4 regions of the Lysinibacillus sp. RC46 genome follow, and region 1 is predicted to be linked to each of the others. Evidence: riboswitches for the same ligand, from Rfam matches in the RefSeq annotation. Region 1 holds a riboswitch; each other region holds the start of a gene.
The links. Region 1 has a riboswitch for cobalamin ahead of ABH966_RS24510 (hypothetical protein). Riboswitches for the same ligand answer to the same signal wherever they lie in the genome.
Positions count from the first base shown of each region.

Region 2: it holds a riboswitch for cobalamin, as region 1 does, so the genes downstream of both, ABH966_RS11780 (ribonucleoside-diphosphate reductase subunit alpha) here and ABH966_RS24510 (hypothetical protein) in region 1, are expected to answer to the same signal.
Region 3: it holds a riboswitch for cobalamin, as region 1 does, so the genes downstream of both, metE (5-methyltetrahydropteroyltriglutamate--homocysteine S-methyltransferase) here and ABH966_RS24510 (hypothetical protein) in region 1, are expected to answer to the same signal.
Region 4: it holds a riboswitch for cobalamin, as region 1 does, so the genes downstream of both, ABH966_RS19455 ((2Fe-2S) ferredoxin domain-containing protein) here and ABH966_RS24510 (hypothetical protein) in region 1, are expected to answer to the same signal.

Region 1 is NZ_JBGCCF010000042.1:37,670-42,399, reverse strand. It holds gene ABH966_RS24520 (class I adenylate-forming enzyme family protein) at 1-318, shown strand, start outside; gene ABH966_RS24515 (acyl-CoA dehydrogenase family protein) at 320-1,987, shown strand; cobalamin riboswitch at 2,064-2,246, shown strand; gene ABH966_RS24510 (hypothetical protein) at 2,275-2,475, shown strand; gene ABH966_RS24505 (ABC transporter substrate-binding protein) at 2,575-3,540, shown strand; gene ABH966_RS24500 (FecCD family ABC transporter permease) at 3,537-4,538, shown strand; gene ABH966_RS24495 (adenosylcobinamide amidohydrolase) at 4,535-4,730, shown strand, end outside.
Region 2 is NZ_JBGCCF010000011.1:35,635-40,364, reverse strand. It holds gene ABH966_RS11785 (ribonucleotide-diphosphate reductase subunit beta) at 1-590, opposite strand, end outside; gene ABH966_RS11780 (ribonucleoside-diphosphate reductase subunit alpha) at 603-2,816, opposite strand; cobalamin riboswitch at 2,979-3,166, opposite strand; gene ABH966_RS11775 (hypothetical protein) at 3,277-3,960, opposite strand; gene ABH966_RS11770 (ECF transporter S component) at 3,957-4,451, opposite strand; gene ABH966_RS11765 (bifunctional adenosylcobinamide kinase/adenosylcobinamide-phosphate guanylyltransferase) at 4,690-4,730, opposite strand, start outside.
Region 3 is NZ_JBGCCF010000007.1:180,420-185,149, reverse strand. It holds cobalamin riboswitch at 1-161, opposite strand, end outside; gene metE (5-methyltetrahydropteroyltriglutamate--homocysteine S-methyltransferase) at 359-2,653, opposite strand; cobalamin riboswitch at 2,840-3,018, opposite strand; gene ABH966_RS08965 (TetR/AcrR family transcriptional regulator) at 3,225-3,800, shown strand; gene ABH966_RS08960 (DUF5367 domain-containing protein) at 3,813-4,211, shown strand; gene ABH966_RS08955 (VOC family protein) at 4,271-4,633, shown strand.
Region 4 is NZ_JBGCCF010000024.1:27,292-32,021, reverse strand. It holds gene ABH966_RS19465 (energy-coupling factor ABC transporter substrate-binding protein) at 1-142, opposite strand, end outside; gene ABH966_RS19460 (energy-coupling factor ABC transporter permease) at 144-890, opposite strand; cobalamin riboswitch at 1,030-1,214, opposite strand; cobalamin riboswitch at 1,444-1,626, shown strand; gene ABH966_RS19455 ((2Fe-2S) ferredoxin domain-containing protein) at 1,765-2,136, shown strand; gene cobJ (precorrin-3B C(17)-methyltransferase) at 2,141-3,811, shown strand; gene ABH966_RS19445 (sirohydrochlorin chelatase) at 3,826-4,730, shown strand, end outside.

The DNA.
Region 1 (4,730 bases):
ATTGTCGATCGTAAAAAGGATGTCATTTTGTCAGGCGGTGTGAATATTTATCCGAAAGAAATTGAAGATAGTATGTTGAGCTATGAGGGGATTTTTGAAGTGGCAGTAATAGGTGTACCGCATCCGGAGTGGGGAGAAACGGTGAAGGCCGTTTATGCCGCTAAAACGGAAATTGACGAGGATGAACTGAAAGCTTATTTGGAGGAGCATCTTGCTAAATATAAAATTCCACGCATCTTTGAACGTGTGGAAGCGTTACCACGAAATGCATCGGGCAAAATACTAAAACAATCCTTGAAGGGACAAGAGGTGAGATAGCATGAAGGTTTTACAGCGGGAAGAAATGAAAACAACAAATTTTTTTAACGATAATGATACACTTCATAAAGTTTTAGAAATGATGCTAGATAAAGAGTTTGTGGACTATGCAAAACGTGAGTTAACAGATTTTGGTGAGCTTTGTGCTGGAGATATTGATGTGAGAGCCAAACATACGGATCGAGAGGGTGAACCTCGATTACAAAGGTATAATGCCTATGGTGAAGAAGTGTCAGAGGTTTGGGTTAATGATGGCTATAAAAAAACAATAGAAGAAACGTACAATACCGGCATAGTTGGCTATGTGCATAAGGATATTCCGCAATTAGGTAGGAAGGGAAATTATGTGTATAGCTTTGCTCAAGGCTATATACTATCACATGCTGAGCCAGGCTTTTACTGTCCTGTTACTTTAACAATGGCAACGGCTTATCTCCTTGATCATTATGCGAGTGATGAGGTAAAGGAGCGCTTTTTACCACATGTTTGTGCAACAGGAGATACAGAGCTATATGAGGGGGCTACATTTTTAACGGAGCGTCAAGGTGGCTCTGATGTTGGGGCGAATGTTGTGGAGGCAAGACAGGACGGCAATCAGTATCGCTTATATGGGGAAAAATATTTTGCATCAAACGCAGGAATGTGTGGAGTAACTATGGTATTGGCGCGCATGAAAGGGGCTCAGGTAGGCTCAAAGGGCTTAACATTATTTGCAGTTCCGTGGCGAAATGAGGATGGCACAGTTAATAATCTCCGCATTCGGCGTTTAAAGGATAAACTTGGCGTTAGAGCAGTGCCTTCTGGTGAGGTGGAATTTGATGGTGCGCTAGCATATGTTGTTGGTGATCCGAATAAAGGAATTTATTATATGCTGGAGGCACTTAATTTATCAAGAATTTGCAATGCGGTTGCTTCTATCGGCATTATGCGCCGCGGATATTTAGAGGCGAAGTATTATGTGACAAATCGTCATGCCTTTGGTAAACCTTTAACGCAATATCCTATGATTCAGGATACACTAGGGAAATTCGCTGCCAAGCTTCATGTAGAAGTTGCCACGGTTTTTGATCTTATTCAGCTTTACGATAAAGTAACTAGTGGGCAGGGGAATAAAGAAGACATTATTTTAAACCGCTTGTATATTGCTATCATGAAAAAAGAAACGGCAGAGCAAGCTGTACATTATGCTAGTGAAGCCATTGAATTACATGGCGGAAACGGCTATATTGAAGATTTTGTTACACCTCGGTTATTAAGAGATGCACAGGTACTTACTGTGTGGGAAGGGACTGCGAATATTTTAGCTTTAGAGCTCATTCGTTTAGTTGATAAGTTTCATGCGCACGAAATGTTTGTTCGTGTCATGGAAGAACGTCTAGAAAAACTAGTTGCCAGTCCATTAGTTGAAATTGTCGTGGATCAATTAGCAAAACTAGAATCAACTTTGCAAACATTTAGCCGTTTAGATGATGCAACAAAAACGTTTGAAGCAAAAAAGGTCGCAGAGAAAATGGCGCATTTATATGAAAGTGTGGTAGCAGTCGAATGGGCACAAAGATTCGGTGGCAAATATGAGAAGCTAGCAGATATTTATTTAGAGCACACATGGGCATTGCGAGAAATGGGTGCACCAATGAAAACGGTACAGTATTTTTCAGATATCGTTTAACTTCTTTTAGTATATTGATTTGTTTAGAAGTCGTCTCGAATGGAGGCGACTTCTTTCATTTTCATGTATAATACAATCAACTGAATATTATAAAGGTTCTTTACTTAAGTAAAGTGAAAAGGGAAATCGGTGTAATTCCGATGCGGTCCCGCCACTGTATGTGTGAGTTTTTTCAATCTGCGCCACTGAAAATTTCGGGAAGGCTTGAAAAAGCGTATGGAGCACGAGCCAGGAGACCTGCCTTTATAGAAAACACGTTGTAGCCTACGAGGATAGGATGGTGGATTTTGTATATGTATTTTTGTGCAAATTTGACCCCCTCATTATTTTATGATGAGGGGTATTTGTTTTGGAAGATGAATGTCGATAAATTTGAAAACATGGGCGATAAATTCACAATGTTAGGCGATAAACTCAAAAAGTTGGGTGATAAATTCACAATGTTAGGTGATAAACTCAAAATGTTGGCTGGAAGTTCGCAATGTTGACGATAACCCCACAATGTTAGGCGATCAAAAACTAAAATGTATCGATCAATCAGAAAAACAATAAAAACTATACGCACAAATAGACTAAGGAGGATTCACATGAAGAAAATTTGGAAAATAGGGTTATCAGCATTTTTAGCTATGGGCTTACTTGCTGCATGTAATACAAAAGAGGCGACAAATGAAAAGCCGTCATCTTCTGAGCAACAAGAGACTGCAAAAGTAGATCAAGCAACATTCCCAATGACGATAAAGGATGCTACTGGCAAGGATATTACGCTAGAGGCACCTCCTGAAAAAATTGTCTCACTCATTCCGAGTAACACAGAAATATTATTTGGCCTTGGCTTAAATAATGAAATAGTTGGCGTGACCGATAATGACGATTATCCACCAGAGGTTACTAAAAAAGAAAAGGTTGGCGGTATGGATTATAATATTGAAAAAATTATTGCTTTATCGCCAGATATCGTTTTTACGCATGCGTCAGGTATGAGTTATTCAAAAGGAGCCATTGAACAGCTTGAGGCGGTAGGTGTGAAAGTATTTGTTGTAGCGGATGCAAAAAACTTTAATGAAACTTACACAACGATTGAACAGCTTGGTCGTGCAACAGGAAAACTAGAAGAAGCTAAAAAAATTGTTGCAAATATGAAGGCAAAAGTTAAAGAAGTTGAAACAAAACTTGACGGTGTTGAGCCGAAGAAAGTCTTTGTAGAATCGTCTGATGAGCCACAGATTTATACAGCTGGTAAAGGTACATTTATGAATGAAATGCTAGAAATGATTCATGCTGAAAATGTGGCAGCAGATGTAAATGACTGGTATCAAATCGATGCTGAAAAAATTATCGCGAAAAATCCAGATGTCATTGTTGTGGCATATAATTATGTACCTGAAATTTTAACGAAAATTCCACAACGTGCAGGCTTTGAGACAATCTCTGCCGTAAAAAATAAAGCCATAGTACAAGTAGATGAAAATATGATAAGTCGTCAAGGTCCTCGATTAGCAGATGGTCTTGAGGAACTAGCAAAAGCTGTCTACCCTGAGGCGTTTAAATGAGTAAAACAATTGTAGCCTATGTAACAGCAATTACGCTTCTAACCATTAGCATCTGGTGTGGTGTGGCGATAGGCTCAGTTCATATTCCACTAGAAGTGTTGTGGAATAAGGCGGCTGATGAAACAGCCGCCAATATTTTATGGAAAATTCGATTACCCCGAGTCCTGCTGGCAGGGCTTGTAGGGGCGTCACTTGCAATTGCAGGGGCAGCTTTTCAGGGCTTATTAAAAAATCCTTTGGCTGATCCTTATACATTAGGTGTTTCCTCTGGTGCATCAGTTGGCGCAGTTATGACAATTTTTTTTAGTATATCAATACCTGTAGTAGGCCATTTTACATTGCCGACCTTTAGTATGATAGGTGCCATATTAACGATGGTAGCTGTTATGGGCTTTGCTAGAATAGTAGACCGCTCGCTAAAAATGGAAACTCTTATTTTAACAGGGGTTATATTTAGTTCATTTTTAGGTTCTTTGATTTCATTAATGATTGCATTGTCTGGTGAAGAGCTACGCCAAGTAATCGGATGGTTGCTAGGCTCAGTATCGATGCGTGGTTGGCCATATGTTCAGATGATTATTCCGTTTGTCATAATTGGCTCAATTATGCTTTGGACACAAAGACGCGAGTTAAATGTTCTGTTATATGGTGAAGAACGCGCGCAGCATTTAGGTGTCAATGTTAAGCGCAGTAAATATATTATTTTAGTGGGTGGATCCATGTTGACGGGAGCTGCGGTAGCTGTTTCTGGAACGATTGGCTTTGTTGGTTTAGTTGTTCCTCATATGACGAGAATGGTTTGGGGTTCTGATCACCGTCATTTATTGCCATTATCATTTTTAAATGGGGCAACTTTGCTGATTATTTGTGATTTAATAGCACGAACAATTATTATGCCAAGAGAGCTACCGATTGGTGTCATTACTGCATTTATTGGGGCGCCCGTTTTTTCCTATATTTTTTATAAGCAACGTAGAAGCAAGGGGGTACGGGCATGATTGTTGTTGAACATCTTTCCGGCGGCTATGAAGACGTACCGATCGTCCAGGATATAAGTTTTTCCGTTGAAAAAGGCAAAATACTAGGGATTTTAGGGCCGAATGGTAGCGGGAAATCCACACTGTTAAAAGTAATAAGTGGCATACTACCAGCAACTGCAGGCACTATATTAGTAGATGGCAAAAATAGTA
Region 2 (4,730 bases), on a different contig from region 1:
TAGAAGAACGCAAAGCCAGAATAGAAGAATAAACCTTCTAAAATCACATCATAAACAATCGCTTCTAGCATATTTTCAACAGATGGCTCCTCGGAAAATGCTTGGTAGCCCTTAATAACGAAATCATTACGTCGCTCTAGCACTGGCTCTGTACGCCAAAAATCAAATGTACGATCCTGCTCGTCTTTGTTGACAATACTTGATAGCACGTAGGAATAAGAGTGATTATGGATTACCTCTTGTTGCGCTAAAATAATCATTAGTGCATTTAAACTTGAATCTGTTAAATAATCCGCTACTTTCCCCGCAAAATCGGTTTGTACACTATCTAATAGTGCTAGCAAGCCAATGATTTTTAAAAAGGATTCCTGTTCATCTGCTGATAGCTGTGGAAACTGTTTGACATCATTGCTCATATTAATTTCAAACGGTGTCCAGAAGTTCCCTAGCATTTTTTTATACTTAGGATATGCCCAGCTAAAACGCACATCATCCCAGTTCAAAATGTTAGAAGAACGTCCGTTGACAATTCCTGTTGAACGGTTCGGTGCATCTTTATCCATAATTTGTCGTTTTGTAATAGTTGTCATTGTTATTTCCTCCTAGCTCGCGCAAGACTCACATTCTAGCAATTCTACAGATGTTGAGCGCACATAATAAGTCGTTTTTACACCGCTCGCCCAAGCATTCATATGCAATGCTAGTAAATCTTTCGCCTTAATCGTATTTTGAACGTATAAATTAAGTGAAATGCCTTGGTCGATATGACGTGCTCGTGCAGCATTTTGCTTGATTGTCCAATTTTGATCGATGAAATAAGCAGATTTATAATACCAAGTTGTCACAGGTGATAGATCAGGTACTGTTACTGGAATTTTGTAATCCTTCTTCTCTTCTGAATAACTCTTTTGGAAGATCGGATCAATCGTAGCCGTACTGCCTGCTAAAATAGATGTTGATGAGTTCGGTGCAACTGCCATTACATAGCCGTTACGCATACCTTTCTCAGCAACCGCGGCGCGTAATGCATTCCATTTATGACTGTCATAGCCACGTTTGTCAAAATACGCACCCGTATGCCAATCTGAGCCTTCAAATAATGGATAAGCTCCTTTTTCACATGCCAAATCGTTAGAAGCACGAATCGTTAAATATGCAATTTCTTCATATAGCTTGTCCGCAAACTCTACAGCTTCCTCAGACTCCCATTGAATTTCTTTCAAAGCTAATAAATGGTGCCAGCCAAACGTTCCAAGTCCAATACCACGGTAGCGTAGGTTCGTAATTTCTGCTTGTTTTACTGGAATTGTATTTAAAGCAATAACGTTATCTAACATACGTACTTGAACTGGGATTAATCGTTCTAGAACACCAGCCGGTACTGCTCTACCTAAATTGATAGACGATAAGTTACATACAACGAAATCTCCAGGCTTGCGACGTGTTACGATGACATCATCTTCAAGGGTAATAGACTCAAATTCAGTAGCTGACATATTTTGGAATATTTCTGTACACAGGTTCGAGCTGTAAACCATCCCTTCATGCTTATTCGGATTCATGCGATTGACTTCATCTCGATAGAACATAAACGGCACGCCTGTTTCAAGCTGAGAGCGCATAATACGCTTCATAATATCAATGGCTGGTACAACTTCACGACTTAACAATGGATTGGCGATACATTCCTCATATTTAGTACGGAAAGAGCCGTCACCCTTTTTCTCATCATAGAAATCCTCTAGTGAAAAGCCCATAACTTCTCGCACTTCATGTGGGTCAAATAAATGCCATTCCCCGCGCTCTTCTACCGTTTCCATAAATAAATCCGGTAAGCATAGCCCTGTGAAAATATCATGAGCACGCAAACGCTCATCCCCATTGTTTAAGCGTAAATCTAAAAACGTAAAGACGTCTTTATGCCAAACATCTAAATAGACAGCAATAGCGCCTTGTCGTTGACCAAGCTGATCGACTGAAACCGCCGTATTATTAAGTTGTTTAATCCATGGTAAAACACCACTTGATGCACCTTTAAAGCCTTTAATAGATGAGCCTCGGCTACGAATTTTACCCATATAAACACCAATACCACCGCCGTACTTCGATAATGTTGCGACATCTGTATTCGTGTCATAAATGCTTTGTAAACTATCATCTACTGTATCGATAAAGCAACTTGATAGCTGTCCATGTGTTTTACCTGCATTTGATAATGTTGGTGTGGCAACAGTCATATATAAATTACTCATTGCCCAGTAAGATTCACGTACTTTTTCTAAACGATTTTCTGTTTCATCCTGCATCAGAGTCATCGCAATGACCATCCATCGTTCCTGCGGTAATTCCACCGGTGTTTTCGTGTAATCACGGACTACATAGCGGTCCATTAATGTTTTTAAACCTATATACGTAAACAACTCATCTCGACTTGATTCTAAATAAGAAGCGAGTTCCTGAAGCTCCTGCTCACTATACTTTGTTGTTAAACTTTCATGATACAAACCAACTTCTGTATAGTGTGCTAAATGTTCTGGGAAAACCTTATAAACATCTTTCACTGAGACACCACGACGCATCGCAAATTGGTCATATAATTTTTCTAAATAAATTTGAGCTGCGACAAATGTCCAGTATGGCTCCTCTTCATCAATGAGGCTAAGCGTTTGTAAAATCATCGCATCTGCCCATGCTTCAAATGTGGCATTGTCGTTTTTTCGTAGCCATCGATCCGATAACCTCACAAAACTTTCGAGTTCATCCTCCGTGTAACTTTTCTTGAGCTTAGTCATTTGCTGTTCGATTTGAATTGTCATGTACACATTCTCTCCCTTTCCTTCTCCAGCAACACAAAAAGCGATCACGCAACATCTATCGGTTACGTGATCGCAGTAAAATCGGAAATGGAAATGAAGGATAAGCGCACAAAGAAGTGAACAAATCTCTCGCCTCCACTTCTCAATCCCCGAAGAATGTGTTGCTGTCTTGAACATATCGGCAGGTCTCCTGGCTCATGCTTCCTCCAAATGATCACCTTCCCGTTCTTCACAGTGGCCTACTCATCATTTGTCAGCACTTACAGTTGCGGGGACAGCTTCGGCCTAAGATGACTCTTTTTCCGAATTCCCTTTTAAACCATATTGGTACCGTTCGTCCAAAATACTATATATTGTGTTTTAACTCCTAAACAAATCTAACATATTGTGTTTATTGTTGCAATAGGCGATTTGCCCCTTGCAAGTTATAAAGTGCTACATTTTCTCGAAGCAAGCCCAATTACAATGCAGTTTTACGTAGTTTTTCAAAATTTCTAGGAAATTTTTTTTGTGCTAGCTGCTCTTTTTCAGGCTGTATTCCTAGCAAAACTACTGCACATGGACCAGCCGATTTCTCAACATCTAACGAACTTTTGACCTGTTGCTCGCTAAAAAGGCGGGTAAATTCTGCTTGTAGACCTTTTGATCCAACTGGCCATACTTGCTGCACAATCCCCTCTTTCCACGCCTGAAAAATAGGTTGGAGCTGTGCGACATCTTCAGGCTGAGCAAGGATTTCATTGCCTACAAGCGGTAATCCATAGGTGTACCAACTAAGCTGTTCATACTTAGTTGCTGTGTGTTTTTGCTGTTCACCTAGCATCGTTATAGATAATCCTGATTGTAGAGTCGGCATATTGGACTCTGTACTACCGTCTATCGGTGGACAATTAAGCCCCGCCTCATCAAAAACCTGCTGAATGCCTGCAACATAACGAGACCATGCAGCATCTCCTGAAAAATTAGCGAGTAAAATATGGTTTGGTAAAGCATTTGCAGCAAGCTGCTCTAAAAAAGTAACACGCGCCGTGAAGTATGCCGTTAGTTTGTCTGGAGCAGACACAACATCTTGTGGTTTTTCGCCAATGGCTGCGGCATTATCTGTTGTAGCAAACAGCTCACCTATTTTTATTGCATTTCTCAATGTACTCGACCTTCCTTACGCACAAACACCTTTGACAGAATTGGCATCACAATTGCAACGATCACCAGATTTACGAGTGTTGCCAATGGAAGACTAGTCAGTGACGCCCAGTAAAATGCCGGACTAATGATAAAGTAAAATGGTAAAGGTGCCACAACACCATTTAAAATAAGTGCCACGGGCCATTTCCAGAAATGCATTCCTTTTTTATGCATGACCCCAAAGACCCATACAACAATAAACATTTCTACTGCGATAATAATATGTAGTGGCCCTAGAGGGAAGCCAGTAGTTAAGGCTGAGATAAAATGCCCAATGACTCCCGCAACCCCAGCTAATACTGGAGATAAAAAGACAACGCTCAACATTGCAGGTGCAGAGTCAAGCGCTGCAGTTGAAATAAATGTTGGAATTTTAATGACTGCACCCACTGCACAAATTGCCGCAACCATGGCAGTGAGCGTCAATTTCATTAATCTTTGTCGATCCATCCCATTTCCTCTTTTCTTTAAATTTTTTATAATAGCGTGGGGTTGATTTCCGTTCCGGTTGGGCGCTTTCCTGGGGGCGTCCGATGAGCCGCTTCACTGCGCTGCAGGGTCTCATCTGTGACGCTAATCCCCAAGGAGTCGCCCAACCTCCACTCCAATCAACTTATTTACAAAGCATACGTCCTTGGAAATCTTATCCCCAAAATGAAAAGCCTAATAAAATTTTTTTAAAACTATATCATTTGATTTGTTCGCCTATACCGTACCAAATGCGTACGA
Region 3 (4,730 bases), on a different contig from region 1:
GCTTATGTTCATCACACTTTTCACCTTCCCATTACAATGCGTAACAGTGGTCTTTTGAAACGTGCTCACATTTACAGTTGCGGGACAGCGCCGGATTTACACCGATCTTCCCTTTTAAACAAATCGGAATTCCGATTTGTACCTCTATCTTATTATTCCGTTTATATTATTATACCATAGTATCTTGTATAATCGAGTACTTCACCATCTAAGCATCTGTTTGACTAGTCTATCCATCGCTTGGACCACGCTACCTTCGCTTAAATTTTTTCAGTAGCTGTCACTTCACTTTTTCTATAAAAATTTCTGTCGAATAAAAAGAAAAACCTGACCTCTTAAAAAGAAGTCAAGTTTCTATTTAATGTATGGACTGTTGGACTTGTTGACGGAGAGTTTTTGCCGCAGCTACCATATGTGCCAGTGCTGCAACTGTTTCTGTTTCCTTCCTTGTTTTTAAACCACAGTCAGGATTCACCCAAAATTGATTTTTTGATAAAACCTGTAAGCTATCCTGCATAATACTCAGCATCTCTTCTTCGCTCGGTACACGTGGACTATGAATATCATAAACGCCTAGCCCAATTCCTTTTTCATACGGATTGACTTGCAGAGAAGAAATCAGCTCGCCATGGCTACGTGACGTTTCAATTGAAATAACATCAGCATCCAATGCACTAATTGGCTCGATAAAATCATTAAACTCACAATAGCACATATGTGTATGAATTTGTGTTTGATCCTTCACACTAGATGTAGCAAGTTTAAAAGCATTCACCGTCCACTCTAAGTAAGCTCCCCAATTTTCTTCACACAGTGGCAAGCCCTCTCGTAATGCTGGTTCATCAACCTGAATAATAGAAATACCCGCAGCTTCTAGTGCTTCTACCTCTTTTCGAAGTGCCAAAGCAATTTGATAGGATACATCCTCCCGTGAAATATCATCCCGGACAAAGGACCAATTTAAAATTGTCACAGGACCTGTGAGCATTCCCTTTACATAACGATTCGTTTGGCTTTGGGCATAGGCTGTTTCTTTAACTGTCATCGGTGCTTCCCATGCAACGTCACCATAAATAATTGGTGGCTTCACACAGCGAGAGCCATATGATACAACCCATGCTTTCTCCGTAAATGCAAAACCAGTAAGTTTTTCCCCGAAATATTCAACCATATCTGTGCGCTCAAATTCACCGTGTACCAAAACGTCGATATCTAATTCCTCTTGAATAGTGATCCAACGTTTTGTCTCTTGTTCGACAAACGCTGCATAATCCTCATCAGATAGTTGTTTCTTTCGCCATGCACTTCGTGTACGTTTGACTTCGTCTGATTGCGGAAAGCTCCCAATTGTTGTAGTTGGGAACAGCGGTAATTGCAAGGCTTGTTGTTGAACCTTTTGACGTGTTTTAAATTCACTCTGGCGTTCAAAATCTTGTGCTGACACTGCTTTAATGGCTTGTTGAATACTTCTATTTTGACGAGCCGGGTGATTTTTCAACGCTTCAATCGCCTTCATACTTTCAGATGTTTTTTGATTTGAGGGGCTTCCTGTGCCTTGTAAGTATTTTGTTATTTCATTGATTTCAACTAATTTTTCATCTGCAAAAGAAAGGGCATTTTTTAGAACTGGATCGAGCTTTGTTTCGAGAGTAGTTGTAATTGGAACATGCTGTAAGTTACACGAAGATTGAATCCATATTTCTTTAGCACCACTTAGCTGTTCAATAGCTTTAATAGTTGAGCTAGCCTCTGCTAGATTGGAGCGCCAAATATCTCGTCCATTTATAATACCGGCCGCTAATACTTTATCTTGTGGGAAGCCAAATTGACGTAATGCCTCCATATTTTCGCCATAGCCATGCACAAAGTCTAACCCAATTCCTTGAACCGGAAGTGTCACAATTGACTCGTATGCCGATAATGACTCAAAATATGTTTGTAGCATAATGTTAACCTCGGGTACTGATGCAATTAATTGTCTATAAATTTCTTGAACAAGTTTAACCTCCGCTTCATCTAGTGTTGTGGCAAGAGCAGGCTCCTCTAATTGAATCCACTCTACACCAGCATCCACTAACTCCTTTAAGACCTGCGTATAAAGTGGTAGTAATGCTAAAATAAATGTAATCTGCGATAGTTTGTCATAGCCTTTTGTTAATTTACAAAATGTATATGGGCCAATCAATGTAGGTTTTGCTGTAATACCAAACGCTTCCTTAGCCTCTAAAAAGTCTGCCAATATTTTATTTTCTGTCAATTGTAAAGGTTGTCCCTCATATTCTGGCACAATATAATGATAGTTTGTATTAAACCATTTTGTCATTTCACTAGCCACGGCTTTTTTACTACCACGAGCTACCCCATAGTAAGTTTGTAAATCAACTTTGTCTCCCTGCCAATCAAAGCGCTTTGGAACTAAGCCAAACATCATTGCCGTATCCAACATTCTGTCATAGAGTGTGAAATCTCCGACAGTTATCATGTCTATGCCGAGACGAATCTGCTTGTTTATTCGAGCTAGGCGAATATCCTTTAAATGCTGTAAAAATTCATCCTCTGAAAGCTCCTTTTTCCAAAATGCCTCTAAAGCCTTTTTCCATTCACGATCTTCTCCGATATACGGATAACCAACTGTAGTACTTGTATACGTCATGTTTATCTCTCCTATCAATCAAAATAAAAAAAAAGCCACCCTCCTTTTTTTTGGAAAATGGCTGTCATTGCATATCAAAATTAGCTATCAAGAAACAATACGAAATTCTTTCAAAATATCGCATGATTTATTGTCGCACAGGGCCGATATGGTCACATCTCACCACCTATTTCCACGTAGGTATTTGGTGTGTACTAGATATTGGCAGGTCTCCTGGCTTCTCATCAACACGCCTCACAGCCTTCCCAGTTTCCCAGTGGCAATTGTGATTTGCTCCGATTTACAGTTGCGGGACAGCGTCGGATTTACACCGACTTCCCTTTTAAGCCAAACTTTCATTCGGCACCAACTCTTACACAATATTTAATTATGTTTTACTATAACATATATTTTTCTGAAAAGTAGATTTATTTTCAGATTTGTTCGATTCTTCATACTGCTGTTATTCCAAACATATGGAATCATCGAAGACTAGCAGCCCCGCTACCAAAATAAACTTGTAAATAGTGGGATATTCTGTTATTTTATAGTTAGTTATCCAACTAACTAATAACAAAGGAGGTGTAAACAAATGGCAAAACCTACTGGTATTGAAAAGTCAGATTTATTAATGGCTGCCAAGCAAAGTTTAGTAGAAAAAGGGATTGAGAAATTCACCTTAAAGGCTGTTGCTGAGCAAGCTGGGGTGACACAAGGAACTATTTATTATCATTTCAAATCAAAAGAGCAAATCATTCTAGAAATTGTCCAAGACATCTGTGAAAATTCCTGGAATGAGATTCTGATGACTGATCGAGAAATGATTCAATCTGCACTTCTCTCTGCAAAAAGTCGATATGAAAATGATGCGTTTTATCATAAATTATTTTTCACCTTAACTGTTTTCGGCTTTACGAACCCAACTATTAGACAGCAAATTGGACAAATTTTAGCGGCTGAAAATGAACATTTATGTAACATTTTAAATAAATTATGGGATACATCACCAATTGATGGCGTGTCGATGGAAACTTGGAGCATTTTTTTCAACGCCCTTATTGATGGCTTAGCCTTACAAGTGATGATGAGGGACGATTTCGATGTAGATGTCTTCTATCAGCAATTAGAAAAAATCCTTCAGACATTGCATCGTCTAGAAAATAATTAGAGGAGGAAAACTATGCGATTCTTTTTATGCTGGGGTTTTGGGATTTGGCTTGTAGCAAGTGCCGTATTTCGATTTGTAGGGCATTACTTTTTTACCCTTGAAGAACCTTTCCTCATGATAGCTACTTACATTTTAGCTATTCCAATCGTTTGGATAGCGACAATACCTATTTATTCTTTGAAAAAGACAAAAGGTACAGAACGGTTACTGGCTGCTATTTGTATCGTATTACCTGGAATGCTCATTGATGCAGTCGTATTGTTAGTTTTCGACAATATTTTCCCGAATTTATCGGCTGACTTAGATCGATATTTCGCCTCATGGCTATTATGGGCTTACTCCCTAATTCTCATTACTGGTTTTACAAATGCTTCATTCGTGAAAAAGAATACTATTCATTCATCAAATTAAAGGATTTTACATTATTATCCTAGAAGTAAGTAATGATTAGAATTAAAGGAGGAGAAAAAATGATTATAGGCTTACATCACGTTCAAATAACAATACCAAAAGGTGAAGAAGAAAAAGGAAGACATTTTTACTGTCAAGTATTAGGACTAAAAGAAATTGAAAAGCCTGATTCGCTGAAAGGACGAGGTGGATTTTGGTTACAGGTCGGCAATAGAGCGGTACATGTAGGTACAGAGGATGGCTTTGATAGATTAACGACGAAGGCTCATATTGCCTATCAAGTTGAAAATATCGAACATTGGAAGAAGGTACTAGCCGAACATCATATAGAAATTTTCGACTCAGTTCCTATTCCTCATTTTGAACGCTTTGAATTTAGAGATCCATTCGGTAATAGAGTGGAGATGATTCAAGAATTCTAAAAGAAAACAGTTGAATAGAAATTATTTTCTATTCAACTGGCATGTCTTCCAACTTTTTAATTTTGCCGGGGTACTTTTACATTTTATCGCCCAACTT
Region 4 (4,730 bases), on a different contig from region 1:
ATGGCTCGTAGCTAGCATCTATTTCACTAATTGCTGCTTCCGCTTCGCCATCAGCCCCTTCGAATTCAGCACCTTTTTGAATAAACAGGGGAACGATTGCTAACAACACAACAATGGCGATGAGCAGTAAGTTTTTTTTCATTTTAGTGAGCCTCCTTTGCAGAGAACACACGTAGAGCTTTTAGTTCACTCACATTGTATTTTTTCAGAAAGTTCATAACGATCACTGTTAAAATTCCTTCACTAACAGCAAGAGGAATTTGTGTTAACGCAAAAATACCAGCAAATTTAGTGAATGAAGCCATAAAGCCTCCGACCTCAGAAGGGAAGGCAAGAGCTAATTGGACAGAAGTGACAATATATGTACCTAAGTCACCAAGCATTGCTGCTAAAAAGACAGCAATGGAAAAGGATAGTCCCAATTTTTGTGAGCCCTTAAATACATAGTAGGCGATAATAGGACCCATAATTGCCATAGAAAAAGTGTTTGCCCCTAATGTTGTAAGCCCACCATGCGCTAACAGTAAAGATTGGAATAATAATACGATTGTCCCGATAACACTCATCGCTAATGGTCCAAAAAGAACTGTTCCAAGTCCAACACCTGTAGGATGCGAGCAACTTCCTGTTACAGAAGGGATTTTTAAGGCAGAAAGTACAAAGGCAAAGGCACCCGAAAGCCCTAATATCATTTTTGTTTCAGGATTTTCATCAATGGTTTTACGAATAGAACGTAATCCTAAAATAATAAATGGAATCGAAATGACCCACCAAAAAATCGCCCATTCGATTGGCAAAAAGCCCTCCATTATATGCATCGCAAATGCACGATTTGGTACGAATAAAAATGCCAATAAAAAATAACTAAGCTTCCAACCTGAAAATTTCAAAAATCTCTCCTCCTTACATTAAAATTTTTAGAAAAAGTATGCGAAAAAAAGCACTTCTCCGATAGTGGAAAAGTGCATAGCTAAAAAAGCAAATAAAATTCTAATCTGCTAAGCCGCACACCCATCCTCGTAGGTTGAAACGATCACATATTTTTCGGCAGGTCTCCTGGCTTTAGTTCAACGTTTTATAGGCCTTCCCATCCTTTGGACAGTGACATTATCTATAAAACTCCCTAATACAGTGGCGGGACCGCGCCGGACTTAAACCGGCTTCCCTTTTAAGCGAAATGCTGAACATTTCACACCGAAAAAAAGATGAAGTTGTGAGATTTCACGACAAAGTGTAACACGAATTTCCATATATATGCTATCCCTTTTGTGAAAAAATTTTAAATTGGGTGTCTATGTCGAAAATTTAGATAAATAGAAAATGGATGTCGCATTTTTCTATGGAATTTTAAAAAAATTGTCACAAATTAAGAAAGAAATATTGAAATTTTAAAAAAATAAGCTATGATAGAAACAGTTTTCAATTACAAAAAAACCATATAATTCATATAAAACATCCATAAGTGCTTGAATATTCAAGATAATAGGGAAATCGGTGAAAGTCCGATACAGCCCCCGCTACTGTAATAGCTGATGAAATCGCGGATGCCACTAGTGAAAACTTAGGAAGGCGCGAAAGTAAAAGGAAGCTTAAGTCAGGAAACCTGCTTATGTGATGATGCAAGCAAACTTTTCGGAGGGAGAAGTTGAAGCGAAAGCGAGTACCAGTATATATTCGTTTTTATTTGGCTTCTACTAAACCTTTACTCTTCGTCTAGAGTAAAGGTTTTTCTTTTTCCTAAAAGCATATGAGGGGAGAACGACTATGACAACTTGGAATTTAGAGGGGATGAAAACACATCTTTTTATTTGCAATGGTAGTAGTTGTATGAAAAAAGATGCTGAGGACATTACACAGGCAATTCGTGATGAAATACAGTTACTGGAGCTTGATAAGGAGATACATACAACAAGGACCCGCTGTAATGGCAGGTGTAAGGATGCTTGTGTTGTCATTGCATATCCTCAGGGCAATTGGTACCGAGTGCCAACGAAGGAGCATGCGAGAGTACTTGTACAAGATTTAAATCATGAAGCGTTACATAATGAGCATGTTTTTACATTGCGTGAAGGTTCGTTGCAGCGTACAGCACAAACAACAGCCATTAAAGGCATTGAAAAGGTGAAAGAGGGGTAACAAAATGGCTCAAAAAGGTAAGATTTTCGTAGTTGGCTTTGGCCCTGGAGACTTTAAACATATTACGACTCGTGCTGTGGAGGCACTACAACAAAGTCATATGATTATAGGCTATAAAACTTATGTTGAACTGATTCAGGATTTAGTTAGTGCAAAGTCGATTATTAGTACTGGTATGACAGAGGAAGTTTCACGTGCGCAAGAAGCGGTGCGTCAAGCAGAGGCTGGAAGTATCGTATCGGTCATTTCCAGTGGGGATGCCGGGGTTTATGGAATGGCAGGATTAGTGTATGAGGTATTAATCGAGCTAGGCTGGACAGAAGCAACTGGTATCGAGGTAGAAATTGTTCCAGGTATTTCAGCTATTAATTCATGTGCCAGTTTACTAGGTGCTCCCATTATGCATGACGCCTGTACCATTAGTTTAAGTGACCACTTAACACCTTGGAATTTAATTGCAAAACGAGTAGAAGCAGCAGCAATGGCGGATTTTGTTATTGCTCTTTATAACCCGAAAAGTGGACGTCGTACGAGACAAATTGTAGAGGCACAACGAATTTTATTGGAATATCGTTCGCCAGATACACCAGTTGGACTTGTGAAAAGCGCGTATCGTGACCGTCAGGAAATAACGATGACTACTTTAGCAGAAATGCTTGAACATGATATCGGCATGTTAACAACGGTTATTATCGGGAATTCAACAACATTCTTCTACGACAATAAAATGATTACGCCACGTGGTTATCAGCGTAAATATACACTTGGTGAGGAAAAACAACCGTTACGACCACATCAACGACTTAAAGAAGAAAATGAACCATGGGCGATGAATCAAGAAACAGGAGCAGCACGTAATGATTTTGCGACAGATCCTAATGCCAATCGTATTAAGCCCAGTTTAGCCATAACACCACAACAAAAGCCTAAAAAATCGTCACTTGAAATGGCGACAGCTGCTCTTACTATGGTAAAGGGAACAAGCGCGGTGAAAGTAACACCTAAGCGTGTTCAACAAAAAATCGAATCTATTTTTGAATTAGCGGTTAGTCCTGGGGTTGCCAATAAGTTCTTTAGTCCTCAACAAATGATGACGTTGGCTGAGGTAGTTGGTGAGGAAGGAACGATGGAGTATACACCAGACCATCAAATTCATTTGAAAGTTCCAACGTCCGAGCCTGAAGAGGTTACCGCAAAGCTTCGTGAAGTTGGCTTTTTACTAGCACCAATTGGTGACGTGCTATCGTTAAAGGCTTGTGACTTCTGTTATGGAGAAAAGTTCGATTCGATTCCATATGCGGAAGAAATTCAAGAAAAGCTTGGTGGTATGTCGTTACCGAAAACATTAAATATCGGCTTTAACGGCTGCGGTATGGCATGTTATCGAGCAGTATTTGATGATATTGGCATTGTTTATCGTAAAAGTAAATTTGATGTTTTTATTGGTGCCAAGCCGGTTGGTCGTACAGCACATGCGGCCCAGCCAGTTGTTGAGGGATTAGAGCCTGAACAGCTCATCCCACTTATTACCGATATTATCGAAGAATATAAAGCAAATGCACATCCAAATGAACGTTTGTTTAAATACTTCAAGCGTGTGAAAAAGATATTACATTTTACGTATCAGGATATGTCTTCAAAAATAAAAGTAGAGCCCGCTCCATGCGGCGACTAGTGAGGAGTAATAAGATGAAAGCAATTTTATTTGTCGGCCACGGGAGCCGTTTAGCTGCAGGAAATGATGAGGTACGCACGTTTATCGAGCAAATGACACCTCGTATTGATGATAGCTTTTTAGTAGAAACATGTTTTTTAGAGTTCGCTTCGCCGAACATTGAAGAAGGTATTACGAACTGTGTGAAGAAGGGTGCTACAGAGGTACACGTTATTCCGATTATCCTTCTTCATGCTGGACATTCAAAAATGCATATTCCAGCAGAAATCGAACATGCGCGTGAGCATTATCCGAATATAACGTTCACATATGGTCAAACAATCGGTATCCATGAAGAAATATTTGCGATTTTAGAAGATCGTTTAGCAGAAATCGGCTTTAATGCGGAAGAAGAACAGAAGGATACTGCCATTTTATTAATTGCACGAGGCGGTAGTGACCCATATGCAAATGGTGATTTTTATAAAATTACACGTTTGTTATGGGAAAAACTCCCGGTTCAGTATGTAGAAAGCGCGTTTATGGGCGTCACAGATCCGCGTGTTGAAGAAGGAATAGAGCGCTGTGTGAAGCTGGGTGCTAAAAAAGTCATTATGCTACCGTACTTTTTATTCACAGGTATCCTAATGGAACGAATGAATGGTATGTGTAAGCAATTTAACGAAAAATATCCTGAATGTGATATTCAAATTGCTAACTATTTTGGCTATCATGAGCGTTTACAAAATGTGCTATTAGAGCGTATTGAGCAAGCTGTGAATGGTACATCAACAGGTATGCAAGATTTAGAAAATTATCGTGCTTATGCGGCAGTGCATGGACATGCGCATCATCATCACCATCATGACCACGATCATGGACATGATCATGATCATCACGATCACCATGATCACGATCACGACCATCATCACCATCATGA